2 regions of the Methylobacterium sp. CM6246 genome follow, and region 2 is predicted to be linked to the other one. Evidence: predicted binding sites of a transcription regulator. Region 2 holds the regulator's gene; the other holds the start of a gene.
What was found. The regulator LexA, encoded in region 2, represses DNA repair genes until DNA is damaged. The targets are predictions, from matches to a motif close to TGTTCNNNNTGTGTTCNG.
Positions count from the first base shown of each region.

Region 1: a site for LexA is predicted at 2,226-2,243, ahead of uvrA (excinuclease ABC subunit UvrA). Genes of this name have one in related genera too.

Region 1 covers NZ_JBTXKY010000001.1:3,766,813-3,771,924, reverse strand. The annotation lists gene ACYQPG_RS18370 (winged helix-turn-helix transcriptional regulator) at 64-495, opposite strand; gene ACYQPG_RS18365 (zinc-binding alcohol dehydrogenase family protein) at 618-1,637, shown strand; gene ACYQPG_RS18360 (cupin domain-containing protein) at 1,648-2,070, shown strand; gene uvrA (excinuclease ABC subunit UvrA) at 2,389-5,112, shown strand, end outside.
Region 2 covers NZ_JBTXKY010000001.1:2,943,336-2,948,447, reverse strand. The annotation lists gene ACYQPG_RS14515 (response regulator) at 1-416, shown strand, start outside; gene ACYQPG_RS14510 (hypothetical protein) at 461-928, shown strand; gene fae (formaldehyde-activating enzyme) at 929-1,468, opposite strand; gene ACYQPG_RS14500 (hypothetical protein) at 1,525-1,725, opposite strand; gene ACYQPG_RS14495 (hypothetical protein) at 1,724-1,939, shown strand; gene ACYQPG_RS14490 (hypothetical protein) at 1,975-2,427, opposite strand; gene ACYQPG_RS14485 (biliverdin-producing heme oxygenase) at 2,678-3,277, opposite strand; gene lexA (transcriptional repressor LexA) at 3,598-4,317, shown strand; gene ACYQPG_RS14475 (ComEC/Rec2 family competence protein) at 4,311-5,112, opposite strand, start outside.

The sequences.
Region 1 (5,112 bases), 820 kb from region 2:
ATCCGGGACGGTTATAAAAACACCGTTAGGGTGGAGGGGTTTGGCCCGGCCTGCAATGCACAATCAGGCGGCAGTCCCGACGGTCGGTGCCGCCTCGGCAAGCCGTTCGGCCTCAAGCCGTTCGGCCTCAAGCCGTTCGGGATCATGCAAATCGGCCTCATGCAAATCGGCATGCAGGTCGCCCCAGACCTTGAGCGCGTGGATGACCGGCTCCAGGGTCCGCCCCCGCTCGGTCAGACTGTACTCCACCTTCGGGGGCACCTCGGCGTAGACCTTCCGGGCGATCAGGCCGTCCGCCTCCATCTCGCGCAGCTGGTTCGTGAGCATGCGCTGCGTCACGCTCGCCAGCCGCCGGCGGATCTCGTTGAAGCGCAGGGTCCCCTCTAGCAGGTGGTAGAGGATCACGCCCTTCCACTTGCCGTCGATGAGCCGGAGGGTGGCCTCGACGGCGCAGCCGGGGCTGCAGTTGCCGCTATGGTGTCGGGTGCGGGGCATGGCGGGATCCCAAGGCGATCGTCGGGCGGTATCATTCTCGGCACTATCGGCGTTTTATGTGCGTACTTGCGCGCCGTGAAGGCGGACGGCATCTCCGTGCGGGTCAGTCGGAGGAGATTGCGATGCGCGCCGTCGGGTACAGAAAATCCCTGCCGATCACCGAGGCCGAGGCCCTGGTCGATTGCGACCTGCCCCGGCCCGATCCCGGCCCCCGCGACCTGCTGGTGAAGGTCGAGGCGGTCTCGGTGAACCCGGTCGACACCAAGGTCCGGGTGCGGGCCGAGCCCGAGGCCGGCGGGGTCAAGGTCCTGGGCTGGGACGCCGCCGGCACCGTTCTCGCCACGGGTGCCGAGGCCGAGGGCTTCTCGGTCGGAGACGCGGTGTTCTACGCGGGCGACCTCACCCGGCCGGGGACCAACGCCGAATTCCATTGCGTCGACGCGCGCATCGTCGGGCACAAGCCCGCCGGCCTCGACTGGGCGCAGGCCGCCGCCCTGCCGCTCACCGCGATCACCGCCTGGGAGGCCCTGTTCGACCGGCTCGACGCCAAGAAACCGGTGCCGGGCGCCGCCCCGGCGATCCTGATCGTCGGCGGGGCGGGCGGCGTCGGCTCGGTGGCGATCCAGCTCGCCCGGCAGCTCACCGACCTCACCGTGATCGCCACCGCGTCCCGGCCGGAGACGGCGGCCTGGTGCCGGGATCTCGGCGCCCACCACGTGGTCGATCATGCCAAGCCGCTCTCCGCCGAGGTGGCGGCCCTGGGCCTCGGCGCGCCGGGCCTCGTGTTCTCGACCACCAACACCGACGCGCATCTCGCCGAGATCGCGACGCTGATCGCCCCGCAGGGCCGGTTCGCCCTGATCGACGATCCCGCGCAGCTCGACGTGGCGCTGCTCAAGCGCAAGAGCCTGTCGCTGCACTGGGAGTTCATGTTCACCCGCTCGATGTTCGGCACCTCCGATATCGCCGCCCAGGGCGCGCTCCTCGACGAGGTCGCCCGGCTGGTGGATGCGGGGCGCCTGCGCACGACCCTGGGCGAGCATTACGGGCGGATCGACGCCCGGAACCTGCGGCGGGCGCACGCGCTGATCGAGAGCGGGCGCGCCAAGGGCAAGATCGTGCTCGAAGGTTTTGCGTCGTGAGGCGGGCGCCATGACCGGGACGGGCACCGGAATCTTCGACGTGGCGGCGCTCGCGGCGGCGCTGCCCGACAGCGCGCGGACGCTCCTGGTCGACACCTACCTGACCGACCGGGCGGCGGCGAGCGCCCGGGTGTTCCGGGTCTACCGCCCGACCCCGCCGCACTATCACGCCACCTGCGACGAGTACCTGTACTGCCTGTCGGGACGCGGCACAGTCTGGCTGGGTGACCCCGCGAACCTCACACCGTTCGGCCCCGGCCAGCTCTTGTTCTTCGAGACGGGCACGGTGCACGCGATGCCGGAGATCGCCCCGGGCGAGCCGGTGACGTTCCTGTCGATCGACACCCCGCGGCGGGCCCCCACCGACATCATCTTCGTGAACCCCGAGGACGGCACCCCCGCCACCTTCATGGCGCGCAACGCCGACGCGTGAAGTCCCGGATCCAAAAGGTCCCGGACCTTTTGCGGGTGCAGGGCAGCGCCCTGCTGTCGGGGCCTGCCCCGACACCCCGCCAAAGGGCCGCAGGCCCTTTGGAAATCCCGTCTTTTCGGCCGCGAAACGACAGGCTTCCGGCGAGCGGTTGCCGGCGTACGCGTTTCGTTCTAGCAATGGCGTTGCATGTCGGGCCTGCGTCCCGCCGGCCTCACCTTGCCGTCGACCGCTCCGGGCTCGACATGAGCGGGTGCGGCGGCTGACCCGCGCGCAAAGCCAGCCCCGACCGCGTCGACGCCTCGAAAGACCGCCGCCCTCATGGCCAAAGCCCAAGCCGGAACCCGAGTCGGACCCCGCGTCGGCGCCAGCAAAGCCGCCCCCAAACCGTCTCCCGTGAAGGCGTCGTCCGCCAAAGCGCCGGCCGAGGCGGTTCCGGCCGAGCCTGAGCGGACGAACAAGCCCGCGCGTACGAAGAAGGCCGAGGCCCCCGCCCCCGTCCGCCCGGGCAGCAGCCGGAGCGCGGCCGCGGAGGCCGCCGTCGACGCCAAGCTGGAGGCCCTGTTCGACGCCGCGCCGCCGAGCGCCGCCGACCGGCGGGTGATCACGGTCCGGGGCGCCCGGGAGCACAACCTCAAGAACGTCGACCTGACGATCCCCCGGGACAAGCTCGTGGTGTTCACCGGGCTGTCGGGCTCGGGCAAGTCGTCGCTCGCCTTCGACACGATCTACGCCGAGGGGCAGCGCCGCTACGTCGAATCGCTCTCGGCCTATGCCCGCCAGTTCCTGGAGATGATGTCCAAGCCCGATGTCGACCAGATCGACGGGCTGTCGCCGGCGATCTCCATCGAGCAGAAGACCACCTCCAAGAACCCCCGGTCCACCGTCGGGACGGTGACCGAGATCTACGACTACATGCGCCTGCTCTGGGCGCGGGTCGGCATCCCCTACTCCCCGGCCACCGGCCTGCCGATCGAGAGCCAGACCGTCCAGCAGATGGTCGACCGGGTGCTGGAGCTGCCGGAGAAGAGCCGGCTGTACCTGCTCGCCCCGGTGGTCCGCGGCCGGAAGGGCGAGTACCGCAAGGAAATCGCCGAGTACCAAAAGAAAGGGTTTCAGCGGCTGCGGGTCGACGGCGAATATTACGCGATCGACGACGCGCCCAAGCTCGACAAGAAGTTCAAGCACGACATCGACGTGGTCGTCGACCGGATCGTGGTGCGGCCCGACATCGCCGCGCGGCTGGCGGATTCGTTCGAGACCGCGCTGGAACTCGCCGACGGCATCAGCGAGATCGTGTTCGCCGACGCGCCGGAGGGCGAGGAGCCCCGGACGATCACGTTCTCGTCGCGTTTCGCCTGTCCCGTCTCGGGCTTCACCATCGCGGAGATCGAGCCGCGGCTGTTCTCGTTCAACAACCCGTTCGGCGCCTGCCCGACCTGCGGCGGCATCGGCCACGAGATGCGGATCGACCCCGAACTGGTGATCTCGGACCCTGCGCTCAGCTTGAAGCGCGGCGCGGTCGGCCCCTGGGCGAAATCGACCTCGCCCTATTACGGCCAGACGCTGGACGCGCTGGCGGAGCATTACGGCTTCAAGACGAGCGTGGCCTGGCAGAGCCTGCCGGAGGCGGCCCGCGCCGTCGTTCTGTACGGCTCCGGCAAGCAGGCGATCCGCTTCGCCTACGACGACGGCCTGCGCAAGTATGCGGTCAACAAGCCGTTCGAGGGCGTGATCCCGAACCTGGAGCGCCGCTACAAGGAGAGCGAGTCCGACGCGGTGCGGGAGGAAATCGGCCGGTTCATGAGCGAGACGCCCTGCGCGTCCTGCGGCGGCAAGCGGCTGAAGCCCGAGGCGCTGGCCGTGAAGGTCGCCATGGCCGATATCGGCGACGTGACGGCGCTGTCCGTTTCGGAAGCCCATCGCTGGTTCTCCGAATTGCCGGAGAAGCTGACGGCCAAGCAAAACGAGATCGCGGTCAGAATTCTCAAAGAAATCCGCGACCGGCTCAGCTTCCTGGTGGATGTCGGCCTCGAATACCTGACGCTGGCCCGCGGCTCCGGCTCCCTGTCGGGGGGCGAAAGCCAGCGCATCCGGCTGGCCTCGCAGATCGGCTCCGGGCTCACCGGCGTGCTCTACGTGCTGGACGAGCCCTCGATCGGCCTGCACCAGCGCGACAACGAGCGGCTGCTCGGCACGCTCAAGCGCCTGCGCGACCTCGGCAACTCGGTGATCGTGGTCGAGCACGACGAGGACGCGATCCTGCAGGCCGACTACGTGGTCGATGTCGGCCCGGGTGCGGGCATCCATGGCGGCGAGATCATCGCCCAGGGCACCCCCGCCGAGGTGCTGGCCAACCCGGCCTCGCTCACGGCCAAGTACCTCACCGGCGCGATGGCGGTCCGCACCCCGGCCGCGCGGCGCAAGAGCCGGAAGGGCAAGCTCGGGGTGTTCGGCGCCCGGGGCAACAACCTCAAGGACGTGGATATCGAGGTGCCGCTCGGCACCTTCACGTGCATCACCGGCGTCTCGGGCGGCGGCAAGTCCACCCTGGTGATCGACACCCTGTACAAGGCCGTCGCAAAGAAGCTGAACGGGGCGCTGGAGCACCCGGCCCCGTACGACAGACTCGAGGGGCTGGAGCATCTCGACAAGGTCATCGACATCGACCAGTCGCCGATCGGCCGGACGCCGCGCTCGAACCCCGCCACCTATATCGGCGCCTTCACGCCGATCCGCGACTGGTTCGCGGGCCTGCCCGAGGCCAAGGCCCGGGGCTACCAGCCGGGGCGCTTCTCGTTCAACGTGAAGGGCGGGCGCTGCGAGGCCTGCTCGGGCGACGGCGTCATCAAGATCGAGATGCACTTCCTGCCGGACGTCTACGTCACCTGCGACGTGTGCAAGGGCAAGCGCTACGACCGCGAGACCCTGGAGGTGAAGTACCGCGGCAAGTCCATCGCCGACGTGCTCGATTCCACCGTCGAGGAGGCGGCCGAGCTGTTCAAGGCGGTGCCGGCGATCCGCGAGAAGCTCGAGACCCTGAAG
Region 2 (5,112 bases):
ACGAGGCCCTGATCCTGATGCAGATCGAGATGATGCTGGAGGAGGCCGGCTATCGCGTCGTGGGCACCGCCATGACGGCGGCAGAGGCGATCGCCCTCGTCCACGAAACCCGGCCCGAACTGGTGCTGATCGACCTGCGCCTCGGCGATGATTCCTCGGGCGTGGACGTGGCGCACGCGGTGCGCGCCATCGGCGGCATCACGGCCGCCTTCATGACCGCCAACGCCCGGGCCCTCTCGGACGATCTGGAGGGCGCCACGGCGGTGATCGCCAAGCCGTTCACCGGAGCGGTCCTGGAGGAATCCCTGGCCTACCTCGAGGATTGCGTCCGCCGGCCGCCGCCGGCCGAGCTGGTGCCGACCGGGATGCGCCTCGCCCCGGCCCTGCTCAAGAGCTTCGCCCAGATGCGGCAGTGAACGCCGCCCTCGACACCTCCGGCCCGGCGCGTAGAGTGCCGGCCATGTCAAGCTTCCGCGTCGCCCGCCCGCTCCTGGCCACATTCCTCGCGGCCCTGGCCGGCCTGCCCCTCGCCGCCCGGGCGGAGCCGTGTGACGACCTCGCCCAGCAGATCGCCGGGGCGATCGGCGGCAAGGTCGGCAAGCGCGCCGGGCCGAGCATCGACATCCGCCTGGCCGGTCCGATCAAGTTCGACGTGACCTGCCGGGCCGAGCCGATCGTGCAGGCGACCTCCGCGGAGCCCGCTCCCTCGGCGGCCTTCTTCCGCGACCTCGCGGCGGCCTCGGAGATCCTGGTCGGCGAGCCGGCCGCGCGGGTCGAGCCGATCATCGCCGACGCCTACCGGACCGCCCTGTCGGACCGCCGCAAGTCGTTCATCCAGCAGAACGGCTGGTCCGCCTCCTGCTACACCGATCCCGGCAGCAGCGCGATGCGCACCCTGTGCTCGGTGGGGCGCATCCCGCCGCGCTGATCAATACTCGATCACGTCCTCAAGCGCGTAATGCTTCACGGTCTTCCGGTTGGCGATCAGCTCGTCCACGGTCGGCTCGCCCTTGAGGGCCCGGGCGATGGCGAGCTTCGTCGCCTCGTAGTTGGTGCGGTACAGGTCCTTGCGGTCGAGGTTGTCGTCCTCCGCGCAGCGCGGGTCGAGCCAGATCATGATGATCATGCACAGCTCGTCGAGACCGTCCTTGGGCAGCACGCCCTCGATGATGCAATCCACGATCGCGTCGCCGGTGGCGGCCTGGACGACGCCGCCGAGCAGCTCGACATACTCGGCCGTGTGGATCGTCGCCTTGGTGGTCATCATCGTGGCGGGGCGCACGAGCTGGTTGAGGTCGCGCACCACGAACATCCGGGTGTGGCCCTGGACCTGCCCCATCATCGACGCGAAGGCCTGACCCACCGGTCCCCGTACCGAGCCGATCAGCACCTCGGGCATGGCGTCGGTGTACTGCCCGTCGGCGGCCAGGACGGTGGCCTCGCCGGTGCGGAACCAGATCTCTTGCATGTTTCGCGACTCCCCGTGTCAGGTCGCCCGGGGGAGACATCATCGAGGCGCCGGCGTCAATCGCTCCGGAGCAGGCCGACCCCGTCGAGGGCGCCGACCCCGGCGATCGCCACGGTCGGGCCGGCGCTCTTGAGGAACTCGGATCCGCGGGGCAGGGAAGTCGGGTGCGGCGCGACGCGGGAACAGTCCCGGGCCAGGGCCGTTCCGGCCGGAGCCTGCGGCGTTGTCTCGGGTCCGGCAGCCGGGAGGGATGTCATGACGGAGAGCACGGATCGGGGGGGCGGCTGGAGCCTCCAGGCGAGCGCCATGCCGGACGGGGTACGGCTCGAACTCGCCCTCGCCGACCTCGGCGGCGGCCCGGTCACCGCGGCGATCGTGCTGGACCGGGCGGAGGCCCGAGCCTTCGCCCGCGCCCTGCTGGCGGCGGCCGGCGATGCGGCCGAGCGCACCTTCCCCAAGCCGGGCGCCTGACCGGGCGGTCTCGGGGCCGGCGCGGGCGGCTCAGATCATTGTTGGATGAAGCCCGGATTGCGGCCCGGCAGGCGCGGCACCACCGTGCCCCGCTTCTCGATCGGCGCGTCGCAGGCGTAGGTGAATTCGCTCTTCTGCGGATCGAACACCGTCTCGCCGGTGATCCGGCAATCCTCCCGCACGGTCTCGTCGAGATAGGCGCGGGCGGCGGTGCGGAAGCGCTTCACCCGGGTCGCGGCCGGATCGGGATCGATCCGCACCTCGCTGAGATTGCAGCCGGTGTACTCGCGCAGGGCGTTCGAGACGACGAGCATCCGGCGCACCTGCCGGTTGTCGTAGACCTCGTAGGGCTCCTTGCAGCCGATGGTGACCACCTGCGGGGTGAGCGCCACGTAGTTGCGCGAGATATACGAGAACCCGGTGGTGCAGCCGGCCAGCGCCAAGCCGACGGCCCCGGCACCGATGGGCAGAAGAGCCGCGCGTCGCATCCTCGTCATCCCAAGCCCAATTCCAGCCCAGTCTCGAAGCCGCCGGGACGATCCGCCTGCCCCGCCGACCGGGGCAAGCACCTCGGCGCATTGAAACGGCGCCGCTTGCCCAGTCAATTCGTTTGTCGCCCGAGATGCCGTTCCAGGCGTCCGCGACCGGTCATCGCTCGACTCGGCGGTGGACGGCGCGCGTGACAGGCTTTGTTGCTGCGCCAGGACGGCGGAACGATCCGACCGGGTGGCGGCGCCGTCAGTCCTCGAAGACGTCCCCGACCAGCCGACGCACGAACTGGAACGCCTCCGTCGCCCCCGCGGCGACGCGTTGCTCCCCGGCCTCCCGGAGTTCGACCCGGTCGAGGGCGGCCGTGAAAAGCCGCCAATGCAACCCGCGTCCTTCGGGATGTCCGGCAAGATGGCGCGCACCGTGGGTTTCCGACAGGCCGAGCGCCCGGGCCTCCTTGAGCAGGATGGCCGCCCCGAGATTCGAGCCCTCGGCGACGTAGAGCCAGCCCAATCCCTGCGCCGGTTCGATCGTCCCGGGATGTTCCTCGGACGCGCCGTCAGGGACGGGCGCTCCGACATCGCGCAGATCCTGCTGGATCAAGGGCAGTCGGCGCCTGCCGTCGAGATCGGGCAGGACATGGGCGAACGCGCCATCGCGATAGACTCGATCGACGACCGCATGGAACCTGTACTGGATCTGGAGGAACAGCGCGTAGCGCTCCAGGCTCGCGAACGGCTTTGCCGCCATGATGCGCCGATCAAGCTGATCATGGGCGGCCGCGGTCGCCACTCTCAGGCGCTTCACGCGGCTGCAGGTCTCGGCGATGTCGGATGATGCGGCGTCCATGCGATCTATGTCTGTCGTCCGGGCAAGGTGCCGTGGGCAGACGTGAGCGGCCCGCCGCGCCACTCTGACCGTCCCAGCCTATGGACCATTGCGGCGATTCGGGTCACCGAGGCTGGCCCGGGTTCGTGCCGATCCGGCCAGACCGGTTCTGCCATGGCGGAGCGACCGCGTCACGGCACACAACGGCCGCATCCGCACATCGCCGATCGATCAAGCTCGGCCGATCACGCTTGCGGAACACTTGCGGAACGTTTAACGTGTTCGTGATTTGTTTCCGCGACCGCATCGAAGCGGTCCTCCAAGCCGCGAGTCCCCCGTCGATGCTCACGCGCAAGCAGCTGGACCTCCTGCGTTTCATCCAGAGCCGCATGCAGGAATGTGGCGTCCCGCCCTCGTTCGACGAGATGAAGGACGCCCTCGATCTGAAGTCCAAATCGGGCATCCACCGGCTGATCACGGCCCTCGAGGAGCGCGGCTTCCTGCGCCGCTTGCCGAACCGGGCGCGCGCCATCGAGGTGATCCGCATCCCCGAGAGCCTGTCCCAGGCGGCTGCTCCACCCGCGGAGCCCCGCCGCTTCACCCCGAGCGTGGTCGAGGGCGGGAAGTCCAAGCTGCCGGCGCAGCCGGCGACCGCCCGGATGATCGACGACGGCGGCCGCGCCATCTCGATCCCCGTGATGGGCCGGATCGCGGCCGGTACGCCGGTCTCGGCGATCCAGAACCAGAGCCACGCCATCACCATGTCGCCGGACTTCCTGGCCGGCGGCGAGCATTACGCCCTCGAGGTCCGCGGCGACTCGATGGTCGATGCCGGCATCCTGGACGGTGACCTCGTGGTGATCCGCAAGCAGGATACGGCCAATACCGGCGACATCATCGTGGCGCTGATCGACGACGAGGAGGCGACGCTCAAGCGGCTCCGCCGCCGGGGCTCCTCGATCGCCCTGGAGGCCGCCAACCCGGCCTACGAGACCCGCGTGCTCGGGCCCGACCGGGTCCAGATCCAGGGCCGGCTCGTCAGCCTCGTCCGCCGCTACTGAAGGGGTTCGGCCGGCGCGTCGCCGGGCGCGGCCTCGGAACCGGCGACGTCGGCCTCGGCCGGGATCGGCTCGGAGGGCGTTACCACTTTCGGTTGTGGGACAGGCGACGGCCGCGAAGCCGGTGATGCCCGCCAAGGCACGGTACGGCCCGTGTCGCGGGTATAGCGTGCCGTGAAGCCATTCCGGTCGGCCCGGAGCGCGACGGCGCCTCGTTCGGCGAGCACCCGGCGGTCGATCACCAGCGGCCCCGTGCAGGTGGGCGGCGCCGCGAGCCGCGAGATCAGCAGGGCCGCCCGGGCGCAGTCCTCCGTGAAGGCGCGCCGGTCGCGGACCAGGGCGACGGCGCGGCCGTCCGGCAGGCTTGCGGTGCAGCCGAGCCGGTCGCACCGTCCGACAGCCGACGAAGCCTGGATCACCGCCTTCGCCGATCGCCCGTCGCCATCCGCTTTCAGCCACTGCTCCATCACGAAGGCCGAAGGATTGCCGAGGGCCCACAGGACTCCGTCCGGTCCACGCACGGCCGCACCACCGCCCTGCCGGTCGACGTACAGGTCGAATCGCTCCGGAACGACGGCGAGGCCGAGCCCGAGCAGTGCGGGCGGCAGGGCCAGCCAGCGCAGCCGCGATACCGGCAGCGTCGCCAGCAGCAGCCCTGCCGCCAGCAGCATCAGCGCGCCGGTGCCGAAGGCCGGCAGCACCAGGACGGCCCGATTGAAGCCGGCGATCCATTCGGAGATCGCCAGCATGCCGCCCACCGCCTGTCCCATCAGCCACCAGATCGGCCGGTCCAGGGCG